Regions from separate parts of the Devosia sp. Root105 genome, predicted to be linked through region 2. Evidence: riboswitches for the same ligand, from Rfam matches in the RefSeq annotation. Region 2 holds a riboswitch; each other region holds the start of a gene.
The links. Region 2 has a riboswitch for cobalamin ahead of metE (5-methyltetrahydropteroyltriglutamate--homocysteine S-methyltransferase). Riboswitches for the same ligand answer to the same signal wherever they lie in the genome.
Positions count from the first base shown of each region.

Region 1: it holds a riboswitch for cobalamin, as region 2 does, so the genes downstream of both, ASC68_RS06670 (CbtB-domain containing protein) here and metE (5-methyltetrahydropteroyltriglutamate--homocysteine S-methyltransferase) in region 2, are expected to answer to the same signal.
Region 3: it holds a riboswitch for cobalamin, as region 2 does, so the genes downstream of both, ASC68_RS14660 (ABC transporter ATP-binding protein) here and metE (5-methyltetrahydropteroyltriglutamate--homocysteine S-methyltransferase) in region 2, are expected to answer to the same signal.

Region 1 is NZ_LMCR01000003.1:103,368-113,555, reverse strand. Features, by position in the region: gene ASC68_RS06690 (LytTR family DNA-binding domain-containing protein) at 1-244, opposite strand, end outside; gene ASC68_RS06685 (acyltransferase family protein) at 397-1,596, shown strand; gene cobW (cobalamin biosynthesis protein CobW) at 1,593-2,645, opposite strand; gene ASC68_RS06675 (CbtA family protein) at 2,642-3,409, opposite strand; gene ASC68_RS06670 (CbtB-domain containing protein) at 3,441-3,623, opposite strand; cobalamin riboswitch at 3,719-3,939, opposite strand; gene ASC68_RS06665 (hypothetical protein) at 3,960-4,559, opposite strand; gene ASC68_RS06660 (MarR family transcriptional regulator) at 4,638-5,117, opposite strand; gene ASC68_RS06655 (FAD-dependent monooxygenase) at 5,185-6,378, shown strand; gene ASC68_RS06650 (DMT family protein) at 6,450-6,806, shown strand; gene ASC68_RS06645 (NAD(P)/FAD-dependent oxidoreductase) at 6,781-7,689, opposite strand; gene ASC68_RS06640 (GTP-binding protein) at 7,758-8,954, opposite strand; gene ASC68_RS06635 (metallochaperone AztD) at 9,006-10,188, opposite strand, start outside.
Region 2 is NZ_LMCR01000018.1:163,633-173,820, reverse strand. Features, by position in the region: gene ASC68_RS21115 (hypothetical protein) at 1-1,360, shown strand, start outside; gene ASC68_RS21110 (ribonucleotide-diphosphate reductase subunit beta) at 1,411-2,508, opposite strand; gene ASC68_RS21105 (ribonucleoside-diphosphate reductase subunit alpha) at 2,697-5,582, opposite strand; cobalamin riboswitch at 5,693-5,846, opposite strand; cobalamin riboswitch at 5,968-6,159, shown strand; gene metE (5-methyltetrahydropteroyltriglutamate--homocysteine S-methyltransferase) at 6,380-8,632, shown strand; gene ASC68_RS21090 (PadR family transcriptional regulator) at 9,712-10,029, shown strand; gene ASC68_RS21085 (DUF1048 domain-containing protein) at 10,029-10,188, shown strand, end outside.
Region 3 is NZ_LMCR01000015.1:268,784-278,971, reverse strand. Features, by position in the region: gene ASC68_RS14685 (SDR family oxidoreductase) at 1-97, opposite strand, end outside; gene ASC68_RS14680 (SRPBCC domain-containing protein) at 247-753, opposite strand; gene ASC68_RS14675 (metalloregulator ArsR/SmtB family transcription factor) at 737-1,090, opposite strand; gene ASC68_RS14670 (iron ABC transporter permease) at 1,147-2,205, opposite strand; gene ASC68_RS14665 (ABC transporter substrate-binding protein) at 2,371-3,315, opposite strand; gene ASC68_RS14660 (ABC transporter ATP-binding protein) at 3,327-4,130, opposite strand; cobalamin riboswitch at 4,239-4,456, opposite strand; gene ASC68_RS14655 (LLM class flavin-dependent oxidoreductase) at 5,121-6,488, shown strand; gene ASC68_RS14650 (NAD(P)H-dependent oxidoreductase) at 6,488-7,060, shown strand; gene ASC68_RS14645 (aliphatic sulfonate ABC transporter substrate-binding protein) at 7,089-8,054, shown strand; gene ASC68_RS14640 (ABC transporter permease subunit) at 8,129-8,980, shown strand; gene ASC68_RS14635 (ABC transporter ATP-binding protein) at 8,985-9,812, shown strand; gene ASC68_RS14630 (SH3 domain-containing protein) at 9,882-10,188, opposite strand, start outside.

The sequences.
Region 1 (10,188 bases), on a different contig from region 2:
TGAAAGGCACGCTGCGTTCGAACAGGATGACCAGCGGCGCCAGCGCCACCATGGCAAGGACGCTGGTCAACTCGAGGATGAACGGCACACGAGGGTCGAGCACCCGGCCCTCACGTTGCGCCTCGGTGAGAATGCCGAGAGCGTTGAGGACGCCGATGGCGATCAGGAACAGCGTCATGATGACCCAGACGCGGCGCGCGACACGGCGCTCCAGTGCGGCCTCGCCGGTGAGATCAGCCGCCATTGGTCACCCATTGGCCGCCGCTGGCCCCATTGCTGCCGGCACGCGTCGCCGCTCGTCCCACCGGCCTGCCGCTTGCACCAGCGCGGTAGGACAAGGCGGCGCCCTGCCCTAGCCCTGAACACCTCGCAAATCGCTCAGAGGCTGGAGCCATCATGTCAGCAGAGACCCTTCCCGCCATCGGTTCGGAGCGCCGCTACGATCTCGACTGGCTGCGCGTCATCGCCTTCGGTTTTTTGATCTTCTACCACATCGGCATGTTCTACGTGACGTGGGGCTGGCACGTGAAAAGCCCGCATGCCGGGCCCTGGCTGGAGCCGGTGATGGCGCTGATCAACCCGTGGCGGCTGCCGCTGCTGTTCCTCATCTCGGGCATAGCGCTGCGCTTCGCCATCGACAGGAGCCGGCTGCGCCAGTTCGTGCCGCGGCGCTTCATGCGGCTGTTCGTGCCGATCGTCTTCGGCATGCTGGTGGTGTGCGCGCCACAAGCCTATTTCGAGCTCTACAGGAAGGGCGAGACCGGCGCGGATTTCTGGGCGTTCTACGGCCAGTATCTCGACTTCGACATGGAGTTCTCGATCCTGACGCCGACCTGGAACCACCTGTGGTACGTGGTCTACATCCTTGCCTATACGCTCGTCGTGGTGGCGCTGCTGCCGCTGCTCAGAGCGCTCGATGGGGCGGCGGAGGCGCTGTTCGGCTGGCTGGGGCGCGGCGCGCTGGGCTGGCGCCTGCTGCTGGTGCCTCTGCTGCCCTTCCTCGGTTACGAGTGGCTGCTGGCGCCGCACTTCCCCTCGACGCACGCCTTCTACAATGACTGGGCCAACCATGCGGAGCTGTTCAGCATCGTGCTGATCGGCTGGTTCGCGGCGAAAAGCCCGGCATTCTGGGGGGCGGTGCAACGGCACCTCGGCTCGGCGATCACCCTGGCTCTCGGGCTGCTGCTGGTGCTGGCCGTGGCCCGGCTCAACTGGGGCACGGTGCGCGCCGACGAGGGCCTCACGACGCTGATGACGCTGGCGCGCACGGTGTTCATGTGGGCGGCGATCGTTGCGATGCTGGGGCTGGCGCAGCGCTACCTCAACCGCAGCGGTCCCGTGCTGCGCTTCCTCACCGAGGCGGTGTTCCCGTACTACATCCTGCATCAGACCCTCATCGTGGCCGTAGGGTTCTGGGTCGGCGGCCTGCTGCTGCCGGTGGGACTGGAGGCCGGCATCATCACCGTCGCAACGGTTGTCGGTTGCGTGGTGCTGACCGAGGCGATCAAGCGCGTGCCACCGCTGCGCCCGCTGTTCGGGCTGGCGTGGCGGGCCGAAGCGATCCGGCCCGCGTCACAGGTCGTCGCCGCCAGTTAGGCCGCAGCCGCGATGGCACCCTCGAGGCTCCGGGTGATCGCCGCATGGTCGAGCGGCGATTCCCCGATCACCACCAGAGCGGTCCGACGCGCCTCGCCCGGCTTCCACGGCCGGTCGAAATAGGCGGAGACGCGCGGTCCAACCGCCTGGATGGCGAGACGGGCCGGGGCGCCGGGGAGTGCGGCAAAACCCTTGAGACGGAGCACGTCATGGGCGCGGATGGTCGCCTCGATGGTTTGGAGCAGATGATCCTTGCTGGTGACGCCGTCGAGGGTGACGGAGAAGGAATCGAAATCATCGTGCTCGTGGCCTTCGCCACCGTGCTCGAGCTCGTGATGGCTCTCGCGTCCGGCGAGGTTGTCTTCGGTCGAGAGCCCCATGCCGAGCAGCGCCGCGACATCGACATGGCCGTTGCGGGCGCGGACCACGCCGGTGCCCGGACGCATCTCGGCCTTGAGGTGGGCTTCGATGGTGTCGAGCTGGGCGTCGGTGACGAGGTCGGCCTTGTTGAGGATCACCATGTCGGCAGCGATCAGCTGATCCTCGAACAGCTCGCCGAGCGGCGTCTCGTGGTCGAGCATGGCGTCGGCGGAACGGAGCGCGTCGACCGCCTGTTCGTCATTGGCGAAGCGGCCTTCGCTGAGCGCCGCCGCGTCGGCGACGGTGACGACGCCGTCGATGGTCACCTCGGACTTGATCTCGGGCCAGTTGAAGGCGCGGATCAGCGGCTGCGGCAGCGCCAGGCCGGAGGTCTCGATGACGATGTGGTCGGGGCGATCCTCACGCTCGAGCAGCGCCTGCATGGTGGGGATGAACTCGTCGGCGACGGTGCAGCAGATGCAGCCATTGCTCAGCTCGATCATGTCCTCTTCGCGGCAGGTTTCATCACCGCAGCCGGCGAGGATTTCCTTGTCGACGCCGAGCTCGCCAAACTCGTTGATGATCAGCGCGATGCGTTTGCCCCTGGCATGGGCGAGGAGGTGCCGGACCAGGGTGGTCTTGCCGGCGCCGAGGAAGCCGGTGATGACGGTAACGGGGATCTTGCTCATGCGTGGGCACCTTTCAGGGCGAAGGCGGAAGACCTGGCGAGGCGCTCGTTGAGCCAGCCGAACAGCGGGCCGACGATCAGCCAGAACAGCGCGCCGGTGGCGAGGGTCGCCGCGGCGAAGCTGGTCGCGAGATTGGCGGGGACGGCGGTGGCGTGTTCACCGACCAGTTGCGGTGCGCCGATGACGTGCGGCGCGAGGATCAGCACGGCTGCAATGACGATGCCGGTCCAGTTGTGGAGCTTGGCGATGGCGAGGATGCCGGCGCCGGTGGCGAGCGCCGTGCCGACCCACCAGACCTGGCGGGCGACGAGATCTGCAGCGGGCATGCCGGGGAGTTCCGGCGGCAGGCCAAGGGCCGGGGCGAGCTGCAACGCGATGAAGCCACTGAGCCCCCAGATCACGCCATTGCGGGCGGTGATCTCGATGCCGGAAAGCACGGAGACGGCAGCGAGCACGAAGGCGAAGCCGATGCAGCCGAGGAGGTTGGCCAGCACGGTGTAGGCGATGCGCTCGGCGCCATCCTGCGGCGCCCAGGCGTCTTCGTCATGCTCGTGGGCCGGCGCGGCTTCGGCATGCTCATGCGCGGGCGTGCCGGCCTCGTGGCTGTGCTCGGCGACGGCCGGCGCCTCGGGGGCGGCGTTCTCGTAGACTTCGGCGGCGAGGATCAGCGGCGCGACGCGCCATTGCTGCACGGCGCTCATGGCCAAGCCGGCTGCGAGTCCGGCAAGGACCGCAGCGAAAAAGATTCGCTGGAAGAGTTTCATCGATGTCTCGTGTGCTTAGAGCTGAGTCAGCTCAATGGCAGGGGAAGCCAAGCGCATGGCGCGTATCGTGCGCGCCATTGTGGATCGCCATGTCACTGGCAAAACCGACGCCGCCGACGAGGACGAAGCCGATAAACAATGCCAGCACACCTGCGATGAGCCGTTGCGAGACAGAAAGACGGGCGACCGACGCCGTCTGGACCTGAGTATTCATAAGCCTGCACCCTCCGTGCGGATGAAAGTGGGCGTATCGCCCGAGCTCTTTCCGGGGGTCGCGTTTCGAACCGGAAAAGTCTGACAACTTTTCCTGAAACACTCCCGGACGCTGGCAGGTCTCCTGACTCGCGGGTCACCGTGGTCTCCGGCCTTCCCAACATCCCAAAGGATGGCAGTGGCATAGTCGGAGGCACTCGCCGCTTACAGTTGCGGGGGCAGCCACGGATTTGGTCCCTGATGGGTACGCCGCACCGTGTTCCCTTTTGATCCCCTCGCCCGAACGGGGTTGAGGAACCAACGTGGGGTTATCGTTACGCCGCAGGAGGGGGCGCGGTCAATCTTCCGCGGCAGCGGAATCGGGGTAGCCGACGGTGACGGTATCGACACGCGCATCGACCTTTTCGAGCAGCGGCTCGCTCGACGAGATCTGCATGTCGCCGGAGATGGCATCGACATTGAGGTCGGCCGGATAGTCGCCGACGGCGAAGCGGACGCTGACCGAGCAGCCACCCTCGGGCGGGGCGAGCTTGCCGCCCTCGAAGCTGGCGGCGCCACCATAATCCCAGAAGAAGCCGTAGAGCTGGAACGGCCCGCCATTCAGGGCTTCAACTTCCTTGACGGTCAGGCCCTGCTTGAGGCCACCCGGCGCGGTGTCACCCGGCGGCACGGTGAAGTAAGCGATGCGCTCGTGCTTTTCCTCGTCCCACCAGCCGAACTCGATGGTCTTGGCGGGATCGTTTGGGAAGATGGTGGTGGCGAGCACGGTAGAGCCCTCGGGGCCCGGGACATCACCAGTCACCACATTGTCCTTGCCGAAGGCTTCGATCAGCCGCGCCTCGGAACTGTCACCGGCGAACGGGCCCTCGCAGACGATGTCGGCAGCCAGGGCGGGCGCCGCCAACAGCAACAGGGGAAACAGGACCAGCGCACGCATTGTCGACCTCCGTTGACCCGCCGAATCTAGCTGAGCCAGGTGAGTCTGGGCAGGCCTTGCGGCGGAAGCTGGGCACGATCACCGGCCCGACTGCAGCCGTTCGGTCATCTGGTTCTGGATGGCGAGGACCTCCTCGATCACCTCGGTGAGGAGGCGCAGCTCGTCGAGGCTGCGCTTGCCCAGCGCTTCGGCGCCAGCGATCGCCATCGGGGCGTAGGCCTTCTCGATGACGGCGGTGGTGGCCTCGGCGAGTTCCACCAGCACCTTGCGCCGATCATGCGGATCGGGTTGGCGGCGGACGAAGTTGCGCGCCTCGAGCCGGTCAATCAGCGAGGTGACAGCGGCCGGGGTGAGGCGAGTGGCGCGAGCGATGGCGCTGGCGGTTTGCGGACCGCTGGTGAGGAAGCTGAGGCACAGGCGCTCGGCCGGGCCGAGCTTGAACATCGCTCCCACCTCCTCGTCATAGCGCTGCGTCGCTTCCTGCCAGCGCACGATCAGCGTGCCGAGCCGCTGGACCAGCTCCGCCTTCGCGTCGCTTGACGAATTTACTTCGATCATCTAACTATATGCTCATCGAATAATACGACGGACGCATGATATGCGGCGTCGCGCAGGTGAGGCAAGAATGAAAGCACGCATCGGTATCGTTGGCGCCGGCTCCGCTGGGCTCGGCCTGGCCCTGGCACTGGTCAGGCGCGGCTTCGCACCCGTTGTCTTCGAGAAGCGCAGCGAGAAACAGGTGATCGACGAGGGGATTTTCCTGACGCTGGCGCCCAACGGCATGAACGCGCTGCGCGGCTTTGGCCTCGCGGCGGAGGCGCTGCGGCACGGGGTCGAAACGCGCGCCATTGTCCTCCACAACGAACACGGCAGGGCGCTCGGCACGGTCGACTATGCCCGCCATGCGGCACAGTTCGGCGCGCCTTCAGTGACGATCCGGCGCGGCGCGCTGGGCGAAATCCTGTTGGCCGCGGCGCGGGCAGCCGGAGTGCCGATCCAGTTCGAGACGCCGGTAAGCGCGGTCGCCAACCTCGAGACCGAGGTGGCGGCGACGACCGCTGACGGCGTGACGCACAGTTTCGACGTGTTGGTGGGGGCAGATGGCCTCCGCTCCAATGTGCGCAGCCTCACCATGCCCGGGCTGCCGTCACCTGCCTATAACGGCCTGCTGGGGAGCGGTGGCATCGTCGATGTGCCGGATGTGGCGCCGACCGATGGGCGGATGCTGATGACCTTCGGGCGGCGGGCGTTCTTCGGCTACATCAAGGACCCGGGCGGGCCGGTCTACTGGTTCAACAGTTTTCCCGCCGACGAGCAGCAGGCGCAACTGATCGACCGCCAGGCGGCGACCGGGTATTTCGAGGCGCTGCATCGCACCGATCCCGCGGTCAACCGGCGGATCATCGCGGCTGCCGCGCCGCAGGTGAGCCGGATCTATCCCGATTACGACGTGCCGAGCCTGCCCTACTGGTCGAAGGGGCGGGTGATCCTGATCGGCGATGCGGCGCATGCGGTGACCCCGCATTCGGGCCAGGGCGCATCGATGGCGCTCGAGGACGCGCTGGTGCTGGCGGCCTGTCTCGAGGCGGAGGCGACGCCTGAAAACGCCTTTCGGCGTTTCGAGGCATTGCGGCGGGACCGGGTGGAGGCGGCGGTGCAGCTCGGCCGGCAGGGCGGCATGCCCAAGAAGGCACAGGGTTGGCTGGCGCGGCGGGTGCGCGATCTGGCGCTGCCGCTGTTCGTGCCGCTCGGCCAGCGTGGGCAGGAGCAGTTGTTCGCCTTTCGCGCCGACGATACACCACTGGTCCGGCCGAACTGAGCGGCCTTGCGGCCGCCACGGGGCCCGGCGATCAATGGGTCGAGCCAACTGATTCGACCCTGGTGCCCCCAATGCCTTTCACCTTCCAGACGGTGATGCCGATCCTCCTCTTGATCGGCTCCAATGTGTTCATGACCGTCGCCTGGTACGGGCACCTGAAATTCCCGCACATGGCGATGTGGGTGGCGGTGATGGTCAGCTGGGGCATCGCGCTGGTGGAATACTGGCTGGCGGTGCCCGCCAACCGGATCGGCTACGGCGCCTACACAGCGGCGGAGCTAAAGACCATCCAGGAGGTGATCAGCCTCACGGTGTTCGCCGGCTTCGCGGTATTCGTTCTGGGCGAGAAGCTCACCTGGAACCACGCCGTCGGCTTCGGGCTGATTTTCGCCGGGGCCTTCTTCATTTTCCGCGGGCCGCTGAAGTAGCCACCAGCGACTGGTGGGCGAAGACGCCCGCCCCTGCCCCGTCGGCGACCGCGAAGCTGATATTGTGCATGGGCCGCGCCGCATCGCCCGCGGCATAGACGCCGGGAATGCTGGTCTGCTGCAGGTGATCGACGAGGAAGAAATCGCCGGCCATTCCGGCCTTGGTTTCGCAGCCGAGCTGGAGGCCGAGGTTGCTGGCGAGCTGGATCGGCGCATGGACGAAGATGGCGTCGAGCGGCGTCGATCCGGCGGTGGTCACCACCGATTGCAGCACGCCATCGCGGTGATCGAAGCGCACCAGCGCCGCCTCGACCAGCTTCACCCGCATATCGGCGAGCGCCGCGCGGACGATCGGATCGACCGGGCCGCCATTGGCAAACAGCGTCAGGTCGCTGGTCCACTCCTGAAAGAAGCGAGCGCGGTCGAGGATATCGCCGTCGCGCAGCATCAGGCCGAGGCGACGATCGGCGACCTCGTAGCCGTGGCAATAGGGGCAATGCAGCACGGTCTTGCCCCAGCATTCGGCCATGCCGGGAATGCCGCTGGTATCGTCGGTGACGCCGTGGGCGATGATCAGCCGGCGCGCGGCCAGCTGCTGGTGTGAGGCGAGTTCGATGCTGAAGCCGTCGAGCGCACCTGACGCCGCAATGGCCTCGGCGTTGCGGAGCTCTACGGTGCCGTAGATTTCGAGCTGACGGCGAGCCTCGGCGAGCAGTTCGCCCGGCACGGCGCCATCGCGGCTGAGGAAACCATGCGAGTGTTCGGCGAAGCGATTGCGTGGCTTGCCGGTATCGAGCACCAGCACCTTGCGGCGGGCGCGACCCAGTTGGGTTGCGGCAGCAAGGCCGGCAAAGCCGCCGCCGATGATGATGACGTCGTACATGTTTGTTGTCCTGTTTCGAACGAGGAATGGTGGCGGCGGCGAGATGTTCCGCCGGGCCGGGATTTGCATCAGGCCGGCGACCAGGCCGGGAACGGATCGGGGAGGCGCTCCCAGGCCGATGGGGTGAAGGCGCGCGCCGGGATCAGGCAGTCATCGAGCGCCCGGCGCAGCGCCGCCTCATCCATCGGATCGGTGCCGATGAAGACCAGCTCCTGCCGGCGGTCGCCCCAGATGGGGTCGAGATAGGCCGACATCGCGGTTTCCCACTGCGGATCGTCGGGCCAGCGTTGCTGCGGCACGGCGGCCCACCAGAGCCCCCGTCGACTGGTCGAGACCAACTGGCCGGCCTGGCTCAGTTCACCGACATAATGCGGCCGGGTGGCGAGCCAGAAGAACCCCTTGGCGCGGATGACGCCAGGGTGCGCCCGGGCGACGAAGCCGTTGAACAACAGCGGGTTGAATGGCCGGCGCGCCCGGTAGACGAAGGAGCGGATGCCGTATTCGAGGGTTTCCGGAATGTGGTCGGCAAAGCCGTTCAGTTCCTTGAACCACAGCGGATGCTGCTCGGCGCGATCGAAGTTGAAGCGGCCGGTGCCGAGGATCTCGTCGATGGCGACGCGGCTGAAATCGGTCTCGATGACGCGCGCGCCGACGTTCAGCGAACGGATGATGCGGCGCGCCGCGGCGAGCGCCTCCGGCGTGGCGGTTGCGACCTTGTTCAATACGATGACGTCGGCGAACTCGATCTGGTCGACCAGCAGGTGGGCGAGGCTGCGCTCATCGTCGGGACCGAGGGTCTCGCCATGGGCGGAAAGCGGATCGGTGGAGCCGAACTGGGCGGCGAGGTTGGCGGCATCGACCACGGTGACCATGGTGTCGAGGTCGGTAATGTCGCTGAGGCTGTCACCCAGGGCATCGCGGAACTCGAAGGTGGCGGCGACCGGCAAGGGCTCGGAGATGCCGGTCGATTCGATGAGCAGGTAGTCGAAGCGGCCGGCTTCGGCCAGGGCACGGACTTCGCGCAACAGGTCGCCGCGCAGCGTGCAGCAGATGCAGCCGTTCGACATCTCGACCAGTTGCTCATCGGCCCGCGACAGCTCGGCGCCGCCCTCGCGCACCAGCGTCGCGTCGATATTCACCTCGCTCATGTCGTTGACGATGACGGCGACGCGGCGCCCCTCGCGATTGTTGAGGATGTGGTTGAGCAGCGTGGTCTTGCCGGCGCCCAGAAAGCCGGAGAGCACGGTGACGGGGAGACGTTTCATGACGTTTCGCTCGATGGGAGGGGCCCCCGCCTCGCGGCGGGGCGTGATGTATCACTCGTGCGTGTGGCCGGAGCCGCCGACGGCGACGATGTTGTAGGGGGCGCCGGCCACCGCGATGTCGCGGGCAAGCGCAAAGCTCTCGGCATCGACGAGGTGGATGGCGCCGGCCAGCGGATCGGTGACGGCGATGTGGTCGCCGGCGACAGCAAGCCGCGGCCGCGGCAGGCTCCACTCGCCATCCATCGAGTAGGGCTCGGTCAGCTGCAGCGTCTTGTCGATGGCGCCGGAGACGACATCGAGCCGGTGCAATGCGCCATCCTCGGTGAAGACATAGGCATATTTCACGCGCTCGGGGTCGATGGCGAAGTGGACGCGGCGGCTGGGCAGATCAACCAGGCGGAAGGGCTCGGCTGCCGAGGGGTCGATGATGGCAACGCGATCGGCGCCATAGTTGCCGAGCCAATACTGCATGGCGACACCGCCGAGCAGCGTGGTGGCTTTTCCCTCCGGCAGGCTGGCCGAATAAGGCAGCAGCTGCAGCTCCGGGCCGTCCTTGCTCGCCTTCACCAGCAAGAGGCCGGCAGCGCAGGCGATGGCGAGGGTGTCGCCGGAGCTGGCTTCGCCATGCAGGTCCGGGCAGGCATGGAGATCGCCGATGGTGGCGCCGTCGGCGCCATAGACATCGATGCCGACGGGAAGCGCCTTTGGGTCCTCGGCGCTGGGGCGCGAGATCAGCGTGTATTCGCCGAGCGGCGCGGCAACGCCATGGTGCGGGGCGGCAACCTTCAGGTCACGGGTCGCCGCATTGCCGGCAAGCCAGTCCGTCTCGGAGAGCAGGCGGGCGACACCTTCGCCATCGAAGAACAGCGCGATGTCGCCATGGTGCTCGACAAAGTGCACCGGCTTGTCGCCGGCGACGGCGGCATCGAGCAGTTTGGGCGCACTGACGTCGAGGTCGGCATGATCGCCGTGGTCGCCCAGCGCGATGCCGGAAGCGATGGCGGAGACACGGTCGGCCTCGCCCTGCACCGCATAGACGGCGGCCTTGCTCGGAGTGGTGTAGAGGCTTGCCGGGCTGCCGAGCTCGAAGCTGCCGGCGATCTGGTCGGTGCCGAGGTCAATGGCGGTGACGAGCGGCTTGGCGTGGTCGGCGACGAACAGCCGCCAGAAGGTGGCCTCTTCTTCGGCCCAAGCGGGGGTGGCGCAGAAGGACAGGGCCATGGCAGGCAGGATC
Region 2 (10,188 bases):
CGAGGAAGGCGCGCAGGAACCCGCGCCGGTCGCCGGCGTGGAGCTGACGGCGCTGAGCCCGCTGTTCGCACCGTGCGCCTTCGGCGCCGAGCAGGATGCTGCTCTGGGCAGCAGCGGCACTCGCTTCTATCGGGCGCGCACGGTGCTGGACGTCGAGTTCTTCGGCGTGACCCGGCGCTGGTACGAGGTGGTCGGCCGCGGCCAGGCCTTCATGCATGCCAGGGAGCTCGTGGGGTTCAACATCAGCCCCTGGTCGGCGCCGAAATCGGTCGAGGTGATCGATCCGGAACCACCGCCGGTGCCCGCCCTGGCGGCAAGCGAAGTGCCGCTATGGGCGTCGCTGCCTGACCCATCGGGCATCAGCCGCGTCCATCTGAGCTGGGCGCCAGCGCAGGGCGCTGCAGGCTATGCGGTCTACGAGGCCAGCGAGACGGCGTTGCTGATCCGGCTCGACCAGCCCTCACGAGAGACGACTGCCTCATTGCTTGACCGGCTGCGGGTCCTGCGGGAAGCGGACCTGGCAGGAGCGCCCTGCCGCACGGCCTTCCGGCGGGTGAACGTCGACCTCATCGATGCAACCCAGACCAGTTACGAGCTCGAGCTGCCCAAAGGCAGCAAGGTGCTGCACCTGATCACGGTGGTCGCCATCGGCCACAACAATATTGAATCGGCCTGGCCGGCGACCAGCGAGGGCTACCTCGCCTATGCCGTACCGCGCCTCAGACCGCCGGCGGCGCCCTCGCTCGAGGCCCGGCTTGAAGACGGCAAGGTGAAGCTGCGCGTCGAGGCGGGGGCCGACGATATCGGTGGGCGCATCAGCATCCATCGCCTCATCGGGGGCGAGGGCCAGCCGGAAATCGGGTGGATGGAGCGTCTGCTGCCGGCGCCGGTCGAGATCAATGCGGCCGTGACCCTGCTCGAGGACACGCCGCCGCCGCGGCCCGAACAGCATCGGCTGTGGTACAGGGCAGTTGCCTGGTCGAAGGAGGATGGCGGCAAGGCGATCCTCTCGAGCGCCTCGGCGCCATCGGCGGCTGTAGGCGTGCTGGTTCCGGGCATCTTGCCCGACCCCGAGATCTTCGAATGGGATGGGAGTTTCCAGCCCGGCGACATTGGCATCGTCCGCGGCAGGCACTTCCGCGCCAGGGATCTGCGTCCGGCCATCCTGCTCGAGCGGACGAGGCCCGGCGAGGTGCAGGAAGGCGTCCATGTCTGCTGGGCCGTCGGCTTCACCGATACCGAGATCAGCTTCACCGTGCCGGATATCCCGGAACCCGGCGCCACCTACCAGGTTACCGTGGTCCGCGGCGACGGTGTCGAGGTGGTGGCCGAAGACACCTTGATCCTCGGCGGGCTCTAGGCTCGGTCAGAGGGGCGCGCAGGCATCGCGGCAACGCGCCCCTTTAAGGCTCAATCCCAGCTCAGGGCGCCCCCGTTCTGGTATTCGATGACGCGGGTCTCGAAGAAGTTCTTCTCTTTTTTCAGATCCATCGCCTCGCTCATCCAGGGGAAGGGGTTTTCGGTCTCGCCGAACACCGAGGCGAGGCCGAGCTGGGCGCAGCGGCGGTTGGCGATGAAGTGCATGTATTGCTCGCAGAGCGCCGCGTTGAGGCCGAGAAAGCCCCTCGGCATGGTGTCGCGGCTATAGGCGGCTTCGAGCTCCGCGGCCTTCCTGATCATGTCGCGCACTTCGGTCTGGAACTCGGGCGTCCAGACATGCGGGTTCTCCGCCTTGATCTGGTTGATCACGTCGATGCCGAAGTTCAGATGGATGCTCTCGTCGCGCAGGATATACTGGTACTGCTCGGCGATGCCGACCATCTTGTTGCGGCGCCCCAGCGACAGGATCTGCGCGAAGCCGGTATAGAACCACATGCCCTCGAAGATCACGTAGAAGGCAATCAGGTCGCGGACGAACGCGCGGTCGGTATCGGGCGTGCCGGTGGTAAAATCCGGATCGTCGAGGTGCTGGGTGAAGTTCAGTGCCCAGGCCGCCTTGTCGGTGATCGAGGGCACCTCGCGATACATGTTGAACAGCTCGCCCTCATCGAGGCCGAGGCTCTCGACGATGTACTGGAAGGTGTGGGTGTGCACCGCCTCCTCGAAGGCCTGGCGCAGCAGATATTGCCGGCATTCCGGGTTGGTGAGGTGCCGGTAGATCGCGAGGACAATGTTGTTGGCGACGAGGCTTTCCGAGGCGGCAAAGAAGCCGAGATTGCGCTTCAGCGTGTGGCGCTCGTCATCGGTGAGCCCATCCTTCGATTTCCATAGCGCGATGTCGGCCTGCATGGAGACTTCGGTCGGCATCCAGTGGTTGTTGCAGCCGGCGAGGTATTTCTCCCAGGCCCATTTGTATTTGAGCGGCAGCAGCTGGTTGACGTCGGCGCGGCAGTTGATCATCGCCTTGTCGTCGACCGAGACACGGCCGCCGGCACGGTCGATGCGGGCCTCCGCGGCGGGCGGGGCAGGGGTGGGGGTGTTGAGGTCTGAGGACCAATCGAGGGACATTCTGGATTTCCTATCGGATGGTGGCGCGTCCCCTCACCCGTCCCGGCTTCGCCGGTCCACCCTCTCCCCGACGGGGAGAGGAAAAGTGGTGGCCACTGCGCTCTCCAGATTCTTCTCCCCGTCGGGGAGAAGGTGGCGCGCAGCGCCGGATGAGGGGTTCTGGCTCGGAACGAGCGGTTCTTCTGGCGTTACTGGCAGGCTTCGCAGTCGGGGTCGTCGATCAGGCAGGCCGGCCCGTCGAGCACGGCCATTTCGAGCGCCAGCTTCTTCGGCGTCTCGACCACCGGCGCGGCCGCAGCCAGCGGCGTCACCGCCACGGCGTTGAGCTTGCCGTCCGTCCCCTTCAGCGTCGACTTCTCGACATGCGTCGCCGAGCGCGAACGCAGGTAATAGGTGGTCTTCAATCCCGCTTTCCAGGCCGAGCGGTAGAGGCTGTCCAGCGCTTTGCCTGAGGGGTTGGCGAGGTAGAGGTTGAGCGATTGCGCCTGGTCGATCCATTTCTGCCGGCGCGAGGCGGCGGCGATCAGCCAGCTGGCATCGAGCTCGAAGGCGGTGGCGTAGATGGCCTTGAGGTCGTCGGGCACCCGGTCGATCTGGCCGACCGAGCCGTCGAAATATTTGAGGTCGGAGATCATCACCTCGTCCCACAGGCCGCGGGCCTTGAGGTCGCGCACCAGCAGCGCATTCACCACGGTGAAATCGCCCGACATGTTCGATTTGACGTAGAGGTTCTGGTAGCCCGGCTCGATCGACTGGCTGACGCCACAGATGTTCGAGATGGTCGCCGTCGGGGCAATCGCCATGGTGTTGGAATTGCGCATTCCGACCGACTTGACGCGGGCCCGGAGCGCTTCCCAGTCGAGCCGCTGGCTGCGATCGATATGGATCTCGCTGCGGGTTGCGGCGAGCATTTCGAGGCTGTCGATCGGCAGTACGCCCTTCGACCACAGTGAGCCCTGGAACGAGGCGTAAGCGCCGCGCTCTTCGGCGAGGTTAGTCGAGGCGGTGATGGCGTAGTAGCTGATCGCTTCCATCGAGCTGTCGGCGAACTCCACCGCGGCATCCGAACCATAGACGATGCCCTGCGCCTGCAGCGCGTCGGCAAAGCCCATGAGGCCGAGCCCGACCGGGCGGTGGCGGAGGTTGGAGCGGCGGGCTTCCGGGATGGTGTAGAAGTTGATGTCGACGACATTGTCGAGCATCCGCATGGCGATATCGACGGTGCGCTTGAGCCGCTCGAGGTCGAGGCCTTGGTCGCCGATGTGGGCCAGGAGGTTGATCGAGCCGAGATTGCAGACCGCCACCTCGTCCTTGCTCGTATTCAGCGTGATCTCGGTGCAGAGGTTGGACGAGTGCACCACCCCGACATGCTGCTGCGGCGAGCGGATGTTGCAGGGGTCCTTGAAGGTCACCCAGGGGTGGCCGGTCTCGAACAGCATGGTCAGCATCTTGCGCCACAGATCGAGCGCCCGGACCGTCCGGAACACCTTGATCTGGCCGGCCGCCGCTTTCGCTTCGTAAGCTTCGTAGGCCGCCTTGAAGGCGGGGCCAAAGAGATCGTGCAGGTCCGGCGTCTCGTCGGGCGAGAACAGCGTCCAGTCGGCGCCGGCTTCGACGCGCTCCATGAACAGGTCCGGCACCCAGTTGGCGGTGTTCATGTCGTGGGTGCGGCGGCGGTCGTCGCCGGTGTTCTTCCGCAAATCGAGGAACTCCTCGATGTCGACGTGCCAGGTCTCGAGATAGGCGCAGACCGCGCCCTTGCGCTTGCCGCCCTGGTTCACGGCGATGGAGGTGTCGTTGGCCACCTTGAGGAACGGCACAACGCCCTGGCTCTCGCCATTGGTGCCCTTGATATGGGCGCCGAGCCCCCGCACCGGGGTCCAGTCATTGCCGAGCCCGCCGGAATATTTGGCGAGCAGCGCGTTGTCCTTCACGGCCTTGAAGATGCCGTCGAGATCGTCGGCGACGGTGGTGAGGAAACAGCTCGAAAGCTGCGGCCTGAGCGTCCCCGAGTTGAACAGGGTCGGGGTCGAGGCCATGAAGTCGAAGCTCGACAGCAGGTTGTAGAATTCGATGGCGCGGGCTTCGCGGTCGATCTCGCGCACCGCGAGCCCCATGGCGACGCGCATGAAAAACGCCTGCGGCAGCTCGAACACCGTGCCGGCGGCATGGAGGAAATAGCGGTCGTAGAGCGTCTGCAGCCCCAGATACTGGAACTGCTGGTCGCGCTCCGGCCGCAGCGCCGCGGCGATGCGGGCGATGTCGAAGCGGCCGAGTTCGGGGTCGATCAGTTCGAGCCCGATGCCGCGTTCGAGATAGGCCGGGAAGTACTCGGCATAGCGGGCCGCCATCTCGCCCTGCGTCGCCTGGTCGGGGCGCCCGGCGAGAAAGCTCAGCGCTTCACGGCGCAGCTTGTCGTTGAGCAGGCGCGCCGAGACATAGGCGTAATTGGGCTCGGTCTCGACCAGGGTGCGGGTGGCGAGGATCGGCGCCAGCGCCAGCTCCTCGGTCGAAATGCCGTCATAGAGGTTGCGGCGGGTCTCGGTGAGGATGGTCTCGGCGACCACGCCGTCGAGGCCGGCAGAGGATTCGGCGATAACGGTGGTGAGGCGCGCTTCGTCGAGCGGCGCGCCATCGGCCATGCGGATCGCGGGGGACGCGGCCGGCGCCACCGCCTTGTCGGCGCGGGCCTTGGCGTGCTCCTCGCGGTAGAGCACATAGGCCCGGGCGACCTTCTGGTGTTCGCCGCGCATCAGCGCCAGCTCGACCTGATCCTGCACATCCTCGATGTGGAACACCCGGCCGTCCTTGGCCCGGCGGACCAAAGCCGCCACCACTTCGCCGGTCAGTTGCTCGACGATCTCGTGCACCCGGCGCGAGGCCGCCGCCTTGTTGCCTTCGACCGCCAGGAACGCCTTGGTCAGCGCCACGGCAATCTTGCTCTGATCGAACGGCACGGTGCCGCCATTGCGCTTCAGCAGCGAGAAGCCCGGCGCATTGGCCGCCTGCGGCTCAGGTGAGGTGACGACGACCGGGCGGCCGGTGTCGGAATGGACGATCTCTGAAGTGGACATGTGCCTCAAGTAACCCCGTGAGTGGCAGCGGGGCTTTCCGAGGTCGCGAAACGGCGCACAGGCGCATCGGCCCAGGCGTTTTCGCGGCCAACCGGTGCACCCCGCCCGTGGACGAACTAACCTGTCGTGGCAGGTATCTGGCTGGCCGGCAGCGCCGGCTATCACAGTTGCGGGGGCAGCGCCGGACTGGAGCAATTGCCCGCACCGGCTTCCCTATTATCACCCGTCCTTGCGAACCGAGTGACCACGACACACTAGATGTAGTGTGCCTGTTCGGGATTCGCGTCAATGGGTTGCGACAGAATCCGCCGGGCGGCCAGCTTGCTGTGATGGGCGGGATATAAAGAAATCTTTATGTCCCGTTGACAGCGCCCCATCCCTGCGGCAACCTCACCCCGTCCATGGTCCCCGCAAGGGGATAACAGGGAATCCGGTACGGGGTGGTCCCCAAGTCCGGAGCTGCCCCCGCAACTGTAGGCGGTGATGGGCGCTCAACGAGCCACTGGCGAGAAGCCGGGAAGGCGAGCGTTCAGGATCCTCGCGAGCCAGGAGACCTACCGTGGAAGTGATTGTGCACTTGCAGTCGATCGGGCGGATCGGCGAGAGGACCAGACCATGACGAACCATCGTCACCACTTCCGAATGCGTCGCTGAACCGGCGGCCTTTCGTTGTCGCGCTTTCGAACCGGAAAAGTCTCACAACTTTTCCTGAAAACGCTCCGGCGACCGGCTCCATCCTGATCAGCTTTTTTGCCCGCGCCTTTCGGCGCCGGGCTCGTTCACGCATCGGAAACCCCATGACCCGTTCAGCCAATCTCGGCTTTCCCCGTATCGGCCTCCATCGCGAATTGAAGAAATCCCTCGAAGCCTACTGGAAGGGGGCGATCGATGCAGAGGCCCTCGACGCCTCCGGCCAGGCGCTGCGCGCCCGCCATTGGCAGTTGCAGCGCGACGCCGGCATCGAGGTGATCCCGTCCAACGATTTCAGCTTTTACGACCACGTGCTCGATATGACCGCGGCACTCGGCGCCATCCCGCCACGGTTCGAGGCCATCGCCGACCCGACGGAGCGCTATTTCGCCATGGCGCGCGGCACGGCCGCGGCGCCGGCGATGGAGATGACCAAGTGGTTCGACACCAACTACCACTACATCGTGCCGGAGCTGCATCGCGGCCAGCAGTTCCGCCTTGCCTCGAGCAAAGCGGTCGACGAGGTGCTCGAGGCGAGGGCGCTCGGCATCGAGACGCGGCCGGTGCTGGTCGGTCCGGTCACCTGGCTGAGCCTCGGCAAGCCCAAGGATGACGGGCTCGACCCGCTGACCCTGCTCGACGGCGTGCTGCCGGTCTATGCCGAACTGCTCGGCACGCTGAAGGCGATTGGCGCTGAGTGGGTGCAGATCGACGAGCCGATCCTGGCGCTCGACCTCAGCGTGGTGCAACGGGCGGCGCTCCGCCGTGCCTATGAGGTGCTGCAGCCGGTGGCGCCGCGGATCATGCTCACCAGCTATTTCGGCGCGCTCGGCGACAATACCGAGCTCGCCGTCGGGCTGCATGTGGCGGGGCTCCATATCGATCTGGTTCGCGCCCCCGAGCAACTCGCCGGGGTGCTGAAGGCCCTGCCGGCGGATAAAGTGCTGTCGGTCGGCGTCGTCGATGGCCGCAACATCTGGAGGGCCGATCTCGACCGGCAACTGGCGCTGGTCAACAAGGCGTGGGACAGCGTCGGCCCCGACCGCCTCGAAGTTGCCCCGTCCTGTTCGCTGCTGCACAGCCCGGTGGATCTCGAGGCAGAAACCGAGCTCGACCCCGAGCTACGGTCGTGGCTGGCTTTCGCCACCCAGAAGCTGGGCGAGGTGTCGGCGCTGACCCGCGCCATGCAGAAGGGCCCGGCAGCCGCGAGGGCCGCCTTCGAAGCGAGCGCCGCCGCGGCCCTGTCGCATCGGCAGTCGCCACGCATCCACCGCGCGGAGGTGAAGGGCAGGGCGGCTGCCAGCCTGCGGCTCAATCGCGCCAGTCCGTTCAATGTCCGCCGCGCGGCGCAGCGCCGGCGCTTCGGCCTGCCGGCCTTCCCGACCACCACGATCGGCTCGTTTCCGCAGACGCAGGAAGTGCGCGAGCAACGTGCCGCGTTCAAGCACGGGCAGATCGACGCGGCTGCCTATCAACGGTTCCTCGAGGCAGAGACCGAGCGGGCAGTGCGCATCCAGGAACGGATCGGCCTCGACGTGCTGGTGCATGGCGAATTCGAGCGCAACGACATGGTGGAGTACTTTGGCGAGCAGCTCGACGGCTTCGCTTTCACCAAAAACGGCTGGGTGCAATCCTATGGTTCGCGCTGCGTCAAGCCGCCGGTGATCTACGGTGACGTGTCGCGGCCCCAGGCCATGACGGTGCGCTGGTCGGCCTATGCGGCCTCGCTCACCGACAAGCCGATGAAGGGCATGCTCACCGGCCCGGTCACCATCCTGCAGTGGAGCTTTGTGCGCGTCGACCAACCGCGCGCCGAGACGTGCCGGCAGATTGCGCTCGCCATCCGCGACGAGGTGCTCGACCTCGAAGCGGCCGGCATCGGCATCATCCAGATCGACGAGCCGGCGCTGCGCGAAGGCCTGCCGCTGCGCCGCAGCGACTGGCAGGAATACCTCCGGTGGGCGGTCGATTGCTTCCGCATCACCGCTTCGGCCGTCGCCGACGCGACGCAGGTGCACACCCATATGTGCTACGCCGAGTTCAACGACATCATGCCCTCGATCGCCGAGATGGATGCCGACGTGATCTCGATCGAGACCTCGCGCTCGGCCATGGAGCTGCTCGAAGCGTTCCGCGATTTCCGCTACCCCAACGAGATCGGCCCCGGCGTCTGGGACATCCACGCGCCCCGCGTGCCGAGCCAGCCGGAGATGCTGGCGCTGCTGCGCAAGGCCGCGGAGGGCATCCCGGGCGAACAGCTCTGGGTCAACCCGGATTGCGGCCTCAAGACCCGCAACTGGCCGGAGGTCGAGGCATCGCTGCAGAACCTCGTGGAGACAGCCCGGCAGCTGCGGGCTTAGTCCTCGGGCGTGGGCGTAAAGTGAGGGGGGCGCTGCCGCAGGCGCCCCCATCCCAGGTGCCACCCTGGCGCAGGCAGGCCGGCCTGCCGATCAGGTAGTTGTCAGCCGCGCTGTGGTATCGGGCAGGGATGGAACCGAAGCTTTCATGGTGGGCAGTCCTCGCGGCCTTTTTTGTCCTCATGGTGACAGCGGCCGGCATCGGCGTCACGCTTGGGCTGCTGATCTCCATCCCGCCGCGATTGTGACTGCCTGCGCAAATAGGCGCATAAGCGCCCATCCTGTCAGCAAAACTACAGGCGCCAGGCGCTAAGCTATGAGCGTTGTCCCCGCGTTCGCGCCGCGGAAGGGACCTGCAGGCGTCGTCGGCAAGCGACACCTGCCTCACTGGGCTTTGGGGGCCGTCATAGCGGAAATGGACCGAGAACCGAGAGATCGGTGGTGGCTTTACGCCACCGTCTTCCTTGCGATTGTCACGGGAACGACAGCAGGGCTGGTTGCCATGATGATCTGGGCAAGGCTGTAGCAGGGAGCTGTGGAAGGCCGCCGTGGTGTCATCGCCGCGGCCACCCCGTTCGCGCCACGTCATCCCGGCCTTCGCCCATAGGCGCTAAGTTACGACCGCGCCCACCGAGTTTGGGGCGCTGCCGGGTGGCAAGCTCGCCGATGGGCGCCGCATAAGAGCAGTGGAAATCGCCTAAACTTAACGCATATGGGCGAAGGCCGGGACCCATCCTGAGATGCTTGGGCTTGCCTGCGCAACCGCACGACGCTCTGCAAGTCCCCCAAACTCGGTGTCATCCCCGCGAAAGCGGGGAACTCCGTTTTGCGATCGTGCAAAGGCCAAGAAAACAGAGGTTCCCGCTTTCGCGGGAATGACCCGGTGGGTGGGGCACGACTCTGACTTGCCGCCAATGCGCCTGCGCCGGAGAGCCAGTCGCGTTGTGAGGCGCCGCTGCTGGCGACCTCACCGAATGTCCTCAGCCACGCCGATCGGCGGGTCTTGACTCTGCTACTCAGCGATACTATCTACCGGTAGTCAGTAACGCAGACTAGCACGAGGTGCCCCGGTGGGCAAACAGATGACGGAGATGCTGAAGGGAACGCTGGAGGGGATCGTGCTCGCCATCCTCTCGATGCGGGCCGCCTATGGCTACGAGATCACCGCCTGGTTGCGGGATCAGGGTTTTGCCGACATCGCCGAAGGTACCGTCTACGCGCTGCTGGTCCGCATCGAACAGCGTGGTTTCGTCGATGTCGAGAAGGTGCCGTCCGAGAAAGGGCCACCGCGCAAGGTGTACTCGCTCAACGCTCAGGGCCGCGAATATCTCGAAGAGTTCTGGAGGACCTGGAGCTTCCTCTCGGATCGCCTCAGCCAGCTCAACCAAGGAGACAAGTGATGTCCATTGCCAAGCTCGCCGCCAAAGTGATCGGCGAAAAGAAGCGTTGGCGCGAGTACAAGGCGCGCGTCAAGAAACTGCCCGAGCCGTATCGCAGCGCGGTCGATGCGTTCGAGCGCTACCTGATGGTGGCGGGTGGGGTGGTCGAGGCCGACGCGG
Region 3 (10,188 bases), on a different contig from region 2:
GGAACAGGCGGGCGCCATCGGCAGCGAACTGCCGGGCGGTGGCGGAGCCGATCCTGCCGGCGGCACCGTGGATGATGGCGGTCTTGTTGGCGAGCATGGGAGGCCTTTCCGGTTGAGAGGCTGGTGCGTGCTGACCCCCACCCCTGTGAGGGAGACCAAAACACAATGTCCGTGCGGGCGTCTCCCTCCCCCTTGCGGGGAGGGATCAAGGGTGGGGGTGCACAGCCACCGGCGCTGGTGATGAGGTCATGTCAGCTGTTGCAGCTGGATGCCCTTGGCCAAGGCCGCGGCGTATTGCTCTTCCTTATTGAAGAGCGAGTTCCAGCCGCCGACATGGCTGTCGCGCGAGGCGACGGAGGTGAAGGGGGTCTGGTGGAAATGCTGGGTGGTGCGGCCGGCGCGTTCCTCGAACTGCACCGTGATGGTGGTCGGCACGGTTTCGCCGGCCCCTTCGTCCCAGGCGAAGCTGAGGACGATGCGCTTATGCGGCTCGATCTCGAGATACTCGCCACCCGACCAGCTCTTGGGGAACATCGACGAGGTCATGCCGACCCGCCAGGCGCCGCCGGGGCGGAAGTCGGAGCTGAGGTCGGTGACGGTGAAGCCTTCCGGGCCCCACCAGCGGATCATGTGCTGGGGTTCCTGCCACATGCGCCAGACGATCGACAGCGGCGCATCGAAACTGCGGGTGATGAACAGCTCGTCGTCGCGCAGCTTCAGGGCCTCAGTGCGCATTTCAGTTCTTTGAGCCATTGTCATCTCCCTTGGTGATCTCGTCGAGATAGGCGCCCATCTTGTCGAAGCTGCCTTCCCAGAACATGCGGTAGCGGGCGAGCCAGCCATCGACTTCTTGCAGCCGGGCGGTTTCGAGTTTGCAGGGCCGCCACTGCGCCTCGCGGCCGCGGCTGATCAGGCCGGCGGTTTCGAGCACCTTCAAATGCCGCGACACGGCCTGCAGCGTAATGTCGAATGGTTCGGCCAGCTCGTTGACCGTCGCCTCGCCTTGGCTCAGCCGGGCCAGCAGGGCCCGGCGGGTCGGATCGGCGAGGGCCGACAACGTGGTGCTGAGCGGGTCGGTGGCGGAGTACATATTCAACACTTTCGTTGATTAACGTTTGTGTTGAATATGCCCTCCGTTGTCGGCTGTCAAGCGGCGCCGCGGCGGCGGCGGAGCAGCAGGATGAAGAAGCCGCCACCGACCAGCCCGGTGATGATGCCGATCGGCAGATCCTGCGGCGGGATGATGGTGCGGGCCAGCATATCGGCGAGAACGAGGAAGATGGCGCCGAGCAGAGCCGACAGCGGCAGCACCCGGCGATAGTCGCCGCCGACCACCAGGCGGACGATGTGCGGGATCATCAGCCCGACAAAAGCGATGACGCCGGAGAAGGCCACGGCGGCGCCGGTCAGCAGGGCCGAGACGATGAACACCAGCATGCGGAAGCGCCCGGCCGGGATGCCGAGCGTGGTGGCGCTTTCGTCGCCGAGAGTCATGGCGTTGAGGTGGCGCGCGTTGGCGATGAGGTAAGCGCCGCAGGCGAGGAGCGCGACGAGCGGGTAGGGCAGTTGCGCCCAGGTTGAGAGCCCGAGGCCGCCGAGCATCCAGAAGATCACGGTGTGGGCGGCGCGCGGATCGCCGAGAAAGATGGCGAGGCTGCCGCCGGAGGTGATGATGAAGCTGACGGCGACGCCGGCGAGGATCAGCCTGCTGGCATCGGTGGAGCGGGTGAGATTGGCGACGCTGACCACGATGGCGGTGCTCAGGAGCGCGCCGCCGAAGGCGAAGAGCGGCACGGTGGCGAGGCCGAGGAACATGCCGGTATGCAGCAGCACGATGATGGCGCCAAGCGCCGCGCCCGAGGAAATGCCGAGCAGGTGCGGATCGGCGAGCGGGTTGCGAGTCACCGATTGCAGCGCCGCGCCGACCAGCGCCAGGCTGGCGCCGACGGCGGCGCCGAGGATGACGCGGGGCAGGCGGACCTCCCAGACGATGTTGTCACGACCGGCCGACCAGCTGACCTCGACGCTGCCGGGGGCGAGATGGTGGGCGACGACCGACCACACGGTATCGAGCGGAATGGCGATGGCGCCGACGCTGACGGCGACCAGCGCGGTGACGAGGAGCAGCGCGGCGAGCGCCAGCACCAGCGCCGGGGTGGCGTGGACGAGGGCGTGGCGCGGGCCGGAGAGGTGGCGGTGGGACATGGGGGCTTGCTTGCTAACTTGGACCGCCGGCGCGGGCCGACCCCCACCCCTGTCCCCTCCCCCTCAAACAGGGGGAGGGAGACGCTGTCCTCGATATCTGTGGGAGGGTCTCCCTCCCCCTTGCGGGGAGGGGACAGGGGCGGGGTCAGCCCGCGCCGGCTTCGCCTACTCCGCGAACGCCGCCGCCAGGTGCTTGATCGCCGCGATGTTGCGCGGGCCCGGGGTGGCCTCGACATATTGAAGCGTAACGAAGCGGTTATGCCTTACCGCCGGAATGTCCTTGAAGGCCGGGTTGTTGCGCATGAAGTCGGCCTTCTGCTCGGCGGTGACTTCGCCGTAGTTGATGATGACGATGACGTCGGGGTTGCGCTCGATCACCGGCTCCCAGCCGATCTCGACCCAGCTCGAGTTCACGTCGTCCATGATGTTGGCGCCGCCGGCGGCTTCGATCAGTGCGGTGGGGATGGCGTAGCGGCCCGCAGTGAAGGGCTTTTCCTCGCCCGAGTCATAGATGAAGACCTTTGGCGGGGTGTCGCGCCTGGGTAGCGTCGCGGTGAAGGCGGCGAGCTCGGACTGGTAACCGGCAACCAGCGCTTCGGCGCGTTCGGAGACGCCGAAGATTTTTCCCAGATTGAGCAGGTCGACATAGAGGTCGTCGATCGCGGCCTTGGGCTTGTCCATGATGTGGATGCAGCTTTCGGTCAGCTCGTAGACCTTGATGCCGAAGGCACCGAGGGTCTCCGGGGTGATTTCGCCGCCGACCTTCATGCCGTAGTTCCAGCCGGCGAAATAGAAGTCGGCATCGGCGCCGAGCAGCACTTCCTTGGTGGGATAGTCAGGCGACAGCTCGGGCAGTTCGGCGACGCCGGCGCGCAGCGTTTCGTCGAGCGTCTTCCATTCCGACACTCCGGTATAGCCGGCCATCGAGCCGGTGAGGCCGAGGGCCAGCATCATTTCGGTGAGGTTGACGTCGTTGGAGACGGCGCGGCTCGGGGCGGCCTCAAAGGTAACGTCACGGTTACAGCTTTTGACGGTGACCGGGAAGCCGGAGGCGAAGGCGCTGGTCGCGGCGAGCGCGACAAGCGGGGCGGCGAGGAGGCTGAGGCGCATGGAATTCTCCCTTAGCGGCGCGGGTCGAGATGGAAGGAAAAGCGGGGGCGGCCGGTAGCCGGATGGCTGTCGATGGCGGTCTCGACGGCAAAGGTCTCCCGGATGGCCTGAGGCGTCAGCGTCTCCAGCGGCGGGCCGAGCGCCGCCTGCCGGCCATCGGCGATGACCAGCACGCGATCGGCATGGGCCGAGGCGAGCGCCAGGTCGTGCAGCGAGACGATGATGGTGGTGGGTAGCGCCGCCAGCAGCGCCAGCACCTCAAGCTGATGGCGGATATCGAGGTGGTTGGTGGGCTCGTCGAGGATCAGCAGATCCGGTTTCTGCACCAGGGCGCGGGCAAGCATGACGCGCTGCTTCTCGCCGCCAGAAAGCGAGGCAAAATCGCGGGCAGCCAGCGGCGCGAGGCCGAGCAGATCGAGGGCGGCTTCGACTGACGCGTAACCGCGCGGTGACCCATCATGCTGATGCGGGGTGAGGCCGAGCTCGATGATTTCGGCGACGCTGAGACCGAAATCCGAGGCCGGCTCCTGCAGCACGGTGGCGATGCGGCGGGCGGTGGCGCGGGGCGGCAGCGACCAGAGGTCGGCGCCATCGAGGCGGACCGTACCGGCGGTGGGGCGGTGGTAGCGGTAGAGGCAGCGCAGCAGGCTGGATTTGCCGGCACCGTTGGGGCCGACCAGCGCCAGCATCTCGCCGGGCGCGACGACAAAGCTCAGATCGCGGACGATCGGGACGCGATGCGACGGCCCCCAGCTCAGGCCTTCGACCGAGAGGGCGGCCGGGCTAGAGCCGACCAGGGATCGGGCAAGCTCCATGGGAGGCCTCCGCGCATAGGCGAGGGCTGACGGGCGAACCGATCAAAATGCGAGCTGCGATGCGTAGTCGTAGCGCCATCGACGTTCCCCTCGGCACACCCCGGCCGGGTTACAGTGAGCTGTCGAGGCAGGTCTCCTGGCTCGCGGGTCACAGCGCCTCCGAACCTTCCCAACCCGTCGGGTCAGTGGTGTCTACGGAAGAGCTCGCCGCTTACAGTTGCGGGGGCAGCCACGGTTTTGCGCCCTGATGGGTACGTCGCACCGTGTTCCCTTTTAATCCCCGTTGGCTTGGCGGCCGCCGAGGAACCTTGAACGGGCGCATAGAGCGTGGACTCGGGGGCGATGTCAATTGGCAGGGAGGTGGTCTCAGAGCATGGCGCTCCGGCGGTGCAGTGATCGCCTTCTCCCCTTGTGGGAGAAGGTGCCCGAAGGGCGGATGAGGGGTTCTCTCCGCGGGCTCCGTCGCTCGTCGCCTACGCTCCGATCGCGCTACACTTCGTTGCGCGGACCCCTCATCCGGCGCTGCGCGCCACCTTCTCCCACAAGGGGAGAAGGCAAGAGGGTGGCCATCGCTGACATGCGTGCATTGGCACTGCCGGGAAGTGGCAATCCAAAAGGGATCGCGGACCCGACACCGTGCGGCGGGCCGGGTCCGCGTCGTGAGGGAGGGGAGGCGCCCCGCCTCACGGGCTATCGAGCGTCGCAGCCCGATGGGAGAAATGAACTGAGATGTGCCCCCTCAGTGCCACCGACTCGGCAGCTTAGGAGCAGTGCATCACAGCCCAGCTGACAGAGCGCTGAACGTCGGTTGCAGAAATGGTTCAGAAACCGCATCCGACCGTCCGTTCCCCGGCAAGGCGATTGTGCGGGCAAAAAAAGCTCACGAACCCAGCGATCGGCGCAAAGCCATCAGTCGACATTGTATATTGAATTAGTAGGCTAAAGTCTCATTGCCGAGCATGGAGCGCGGCACCGGGGACCGATGTCGAAATGACCACCGAGGACAGACAGCTCAAACTCGGCGCCTTCATTATGGCGACCGGGCATCATATCGCGGCGTGGCGGCACCCGGATTCGGACGCCGACGCCGGACACAGCATCGACCACTATCGCGGCCTCGCCGAGACGGCCGAGCGCGGCAAGTTCGACCTGGTGTTCGTTGCTGATAGTCCCGCTGGCTGGGATGGCGACAAGGATGCCGAGACGCGCAGCCGGGTCAGCCATTCGGCGCATTTCGAGCCGGTGACGCTGTGGTCGGCGCTGTCGCAGGTGACCGAGCGGATCGGCTTCGTCGCCACCGCGTCGACCACCTATGAGGATCCCTATCTCCTCGCCCGCAAATTCGCCTCGCTCGACCATATCTCGAAAGGCCGCGCCGCCTGGAATGTGGTGACGACCGGCGCCGACGTGTCGAAGAACTTCTCGATTGCTGGCCATCCGGCGCATGCCAACCGCTACGAGCGGGCCGAGGAAGTCGTCGATCTGGTGCTCGACCTGTGGGATTCCTACGAGGATGATGCGCTGATCCGCGACAAAGCGAGCGGGATCTTTCTCGACCCTGACAAGGTCCACAAGGTCAATCACCACGGCAAGTTCTTCGATGTCGCCGGGCCGTTGAACGTCGCCCGCTCGCCGCAGGGCAGGCCGGTGGTGGTGCAGGCCGGCGCCTCGGAGCCGGGTCGCGAACTGGCGGCGCGCACCGCCGAGGTGATCTTCACCGCCAACCAGACGCTGGAAGATGCGCAGGAGTTCTATTCCGACATCAAGGGGCGGCTCGCCAAATTCGGCCGCCGGCCGGAACAACTGCTGATCATGCCGGGCATCTTCGCGGTGCTGGGTGGGACGGAGAAAGAGGCGCAGGAGAACTACGAGTTCATCCAGTCGCTGGTGCACCCGACGATCGCCTGGTCGATCCTCAAGCAATATTATGTCGGGGTCGACCTGTCGGGCTACTCGCTCGACGACAAGGCGCCGCCGCTGCCAACCAATACCGAACTCAACAAGAGCCGGCTGAAGCTGGTGTCGGACCTCGCGGCGCGCGGGCTCAGCCTGCGAGAACTCTATTTGTCACTGGCCACGGCGCGCGGCCACCGGACGGTGGTCGGGACGCCCGAGCAGGTGGCCGACGCCATCGGCGAGTGGTTCCACGGCGGGGCGGCTGACGGCTTCAACATCATGCCACCGGTGCTGCCCACCGGGCTCACCGACTTCGTCGACCAGGTGGTGCCGGTGCTGCAGCGGCGCGGCTGGTTCCGCACCGAATATGAAGGCGCGACGCTCAGGGAAAATCTCGGGCTCGCGCGGCCGGTCAATCGTTTCGTCGAACGCGCTGCGGCGCAGAGCCAGAGGAGCGCCTGATGGCCGGGCTGAATATTGTCGGATTTGCCGGCAGCTCGTCGCGACCGTCGCGGACGCGCAACCTCGTGGAAGCGATCGCCGAAGCGGCGGCGCAGCGTTCGGGAGCCAAGGTCTCGATCTTCGATCTGCAGGAGATCCAGCCCTCGCTGGGCTCGACCCTCGATCCGCGCTCGGCGCCGGCCGATCTCGCGCAGCTGATCGCAACGATCACCGCCGCGGACGCGCTGGTCGTTGGTTCGCCGATTTACAAAGGCACCTATACCGGGCTGTTCAAGCACCTGTTCGACCTGATCGAGCCCAAGGCGCTGAAGGGCAAGCCGATCGTGCTCTCGGCAACCGGCGGCAGCGAGCGGCACGCGCTGGCGATCGACCATGGGCTGAGGCCGCTATTCGCGTTCTTTTCGGCCGATATCATCGCCACCGGCATCTATGCCAGCGAGCCGGATTTCGCCGACTACCAGCCGCATAGCCCCGGCCTGCTGAAGGGGATCGAACGGGCGGCCGAGGAACTCGACTGGCGGCTGCGGGGCAAGCGCGTCGAGGCGGCCGAGCCGCAGCGCGCCATCGCCTGATTTCAACCTGTTTCTGATGGAGACGACGATGATCGATCGCAGATCGACACTGAAGCTATTCGCCGCGGCGTCGGCGCTGAGCCTCGTGCCAGGCGTGGCACGGGCCGAGGATACGGCCAGGGAATTCCGCATCGGCTGGCAGAAGGGCGGGGTCTTTGCGCTCGCCAAATCGTCGGGGGCGCTCGACAAGCGGCTCGAGGCGCGCGGCGTCAAGATCACCTGGTCCGAGTTCACCTCGGGGCCGCCGCTGCTCGAGGCGCTGGGCGCCAACGCGATCGATTTCGGCTCGACCGGCGACATCCCGCCGCTGTTCGCCCAGGCGGCGGGTGGCGACCTGGTCTATGTGGCGGCCAGCAAGAGCAGCGTCGCCGGCTCGGCCATTCTCGTCAAAAAGGACTCGCCGATCCAGTCGATCGCCGACCTGAAGGGCAAGAAGGTGGCGTTCAAGCGTGGCTCCAGTGCGCATAATTTTGCAGTCAAGGCGCTGCGCACGGTCGGGCTGACGCCGGCCGATGTCGAGGCGCTGGATCTGGGGCCGCCGGATGCGGCGCCGGCCTTCGCCAGCAACCAGATCGATGCCTGGATCATCTGGGACCCCTATTATGCGATCGCCGAACAGGCGCCGGATACGCGCGTGCTGGTGACGACCGAAGGCATCGTCGACTCCTGGGGCTACTACCTGGCCAATGGCGGCTACGCCAAGGAGAACCCGACCATCCTCGCCGAGGTGATCGACGAGCTAGCGAGGGTGGGGAAGGCCGCGCAGGCCAATATCGAGGCCACGGTCGGCGAGATCTCGGCGGTGACCGGGGTGCCCGAACCGATCCAGAAGATCGCGCTGACCCGCAAGGGTGCCGACCTCGGCGCCATCCAACCGCTCGACGACAGCATCCTCACTTACCAGCAGGCTCTGGCCGACGAATTCTTCGGGCTGGGGATCCTGCCCAGGAAGCTCTCGATCGCCGAGGTCTTCTGGCACGCGCCGGAGCTCTAGAGCATTCCGCCGTTTCGCTGAAACGACGAAATGCCTGAGGCCTTTGATTTGTCGCGCTTTCAGGGAGACGCGAAATGACGCTGGTTGCCGAGCTTCCCAAACCGGCCGCCTTGCCGGGCGGGCCAAACCTGCGCCAGGCGGGACGGTGGATTTCGTCCCGGCTGAGCGGCGCGCTGCCGCTGCTGCTGCCGGTGGCCATCGTCGTCGCCTGGCAGACGGCATCGAGCCTGGGACTGATCGGCAACCGGCTGATGCCGGCGCCGCTCGATGTGCTCAGGGCCTTCTGGGACAAGACGGTTTCGGGCGAGCTCGGGGTCAATATCGCGGTCAGCGCGCAGCGAGCGCTGTCGGGGCTGTTCGTCGGCGGCTCGATCGGCTTCCTCCTGGGGATCGCCAACGGTGTTTCCAGCCTGTCGCACCGGCTGACCGACACGACGCTGCAGATGATCCGCACCATTCCCAACCTGGCGCTGATCCCGCTGGTGATCCTGTGGTTCGGCATCGGCGAAGAGGCGAAGCTGTTCCTCACCTCGCTCGGGGTGTTCTTCCCGATCTATCTCAACACGCTGCACGGGGTGCGGACGGTCGATCCGCAACTGATCGAGATGGGGCGGGTCTATGGGATGAACGGCTGGGCCTTGTTCCGCAAGGTGATCTTCCCAGGCGCGCTGCCCTCGATTTTCGTGGGCCTGAGGTTCTCGCTCGGCATCATGTGGCTGACGCTGATCGTTGCCGAAACCATGGCGGCCTCGTCGGGCATCGGGCACATGGCCAACTCGGCGCGCGAGTTCATGATGACCGATGTGGTGGTGCTGGCGCTGGTGATCTACGCGCTGCTCGGCAAGCTGGCCGATGCGACGGCGCGGTTCCTCGAGCGGCGGACGCTGCAATGGCACCCGGCGTTCCAGACGCCGGCGAAGGGGTGATCCGATGAGCCAGATTCAGCAGGCCCGCAAGTTCAACGCCTGGGGCAAGGGGATCGAGCCGGAGTACGGTCCGCAGGCACCGGCGCCCACGGCAGAGCGCGGCAGTGCGGTGGGCATCCGCATCGAGGGGCTCGATAAGTCGTTCGGCAGCGTGCCGGTGCTGCGCCAGCTCGATCTCGAGGTGCCCGCAGGGCAGTTCCTCGCCATCGTCGGCAAGAGCGGCTGCGGCAAGAGCACGTTGCTGCGGCTGCTCACCGGTCTCGACGAGCCGACCGGCGGGCGCATCACCTTCACCGGTCCGGGCGGCGAGGCAGTGACGCCGAATGCCCGGATCGTGTTCCAGGAGCCGCGGCTGCTGCCGTGGGAGCGCGTCGCCGGCAATGTCGCGGTGGGCCTGGGGCCGGGCCAGGGCGGCCGCCCGGCCAAGGAGAAGTCGCTGGCGGCACTGCGCGAGGTGCAGCTCGACGAGAAGGCTGGCGACTGGCCGGCGCAACTCTCCGGCGGGCAACGGCAGCGCGTGGCGCTGGCCCGTGCGCTGGTCAGCCGGCCGGACTTTTTGGCGCTCGATGAGCCGCTGGGCGCGCTCGATGCGCTGACCCGCATCACCATGCAGGGGCTGGTCGAGCGGGTGTGGCGGGAGCAGGGGTTTACCGCGCTGTTCGTCACCCACGATGTCGGTGAGGCGGTGGCGCTGGCCGACCGGGTGATCGTCCTCGACGAGGGCCACATCGTGCTCGACATCCTGGTCCAGCACGAGCGTCCGCGGTTGCGGGGCGCCGAGGACCTGGCGCGGATCGAGCGACAGTTGCTCGACGCGATCTTCCGGCGCTAGGTGCAAGAAGCAAAACGCCGCCCCGGGGCAATAAGCCGGGGCGGCGCTTTGTGTTCAGTCAGGCGGCGCTCAGCGGACGCGCAGCGAGCTGATGTTGTCGTTGGCACCGCGCAGGTTCGGCACGCTGCGTGAGATCACGATGCAGCGGCCGTTGAAGTTGGCGCGCTCGCAGACCAGGGCCTGCGCATCGCCGCGGATTTCGATCGAGCGGATCGAATCGTCCCAGCGGCCGAGACGGGCCAGCCGCTCACCCGGACGAGCGCAGAAGCTGTCGCCGCGGAAATTGGTGTTCTCGTAGAAGCAGACGCGGTCGCGGTTGCCACCCGGACGGCCAGGCCGCATGTCGAAGCCGCCCGAACCGATCTGGAAGCTGAAG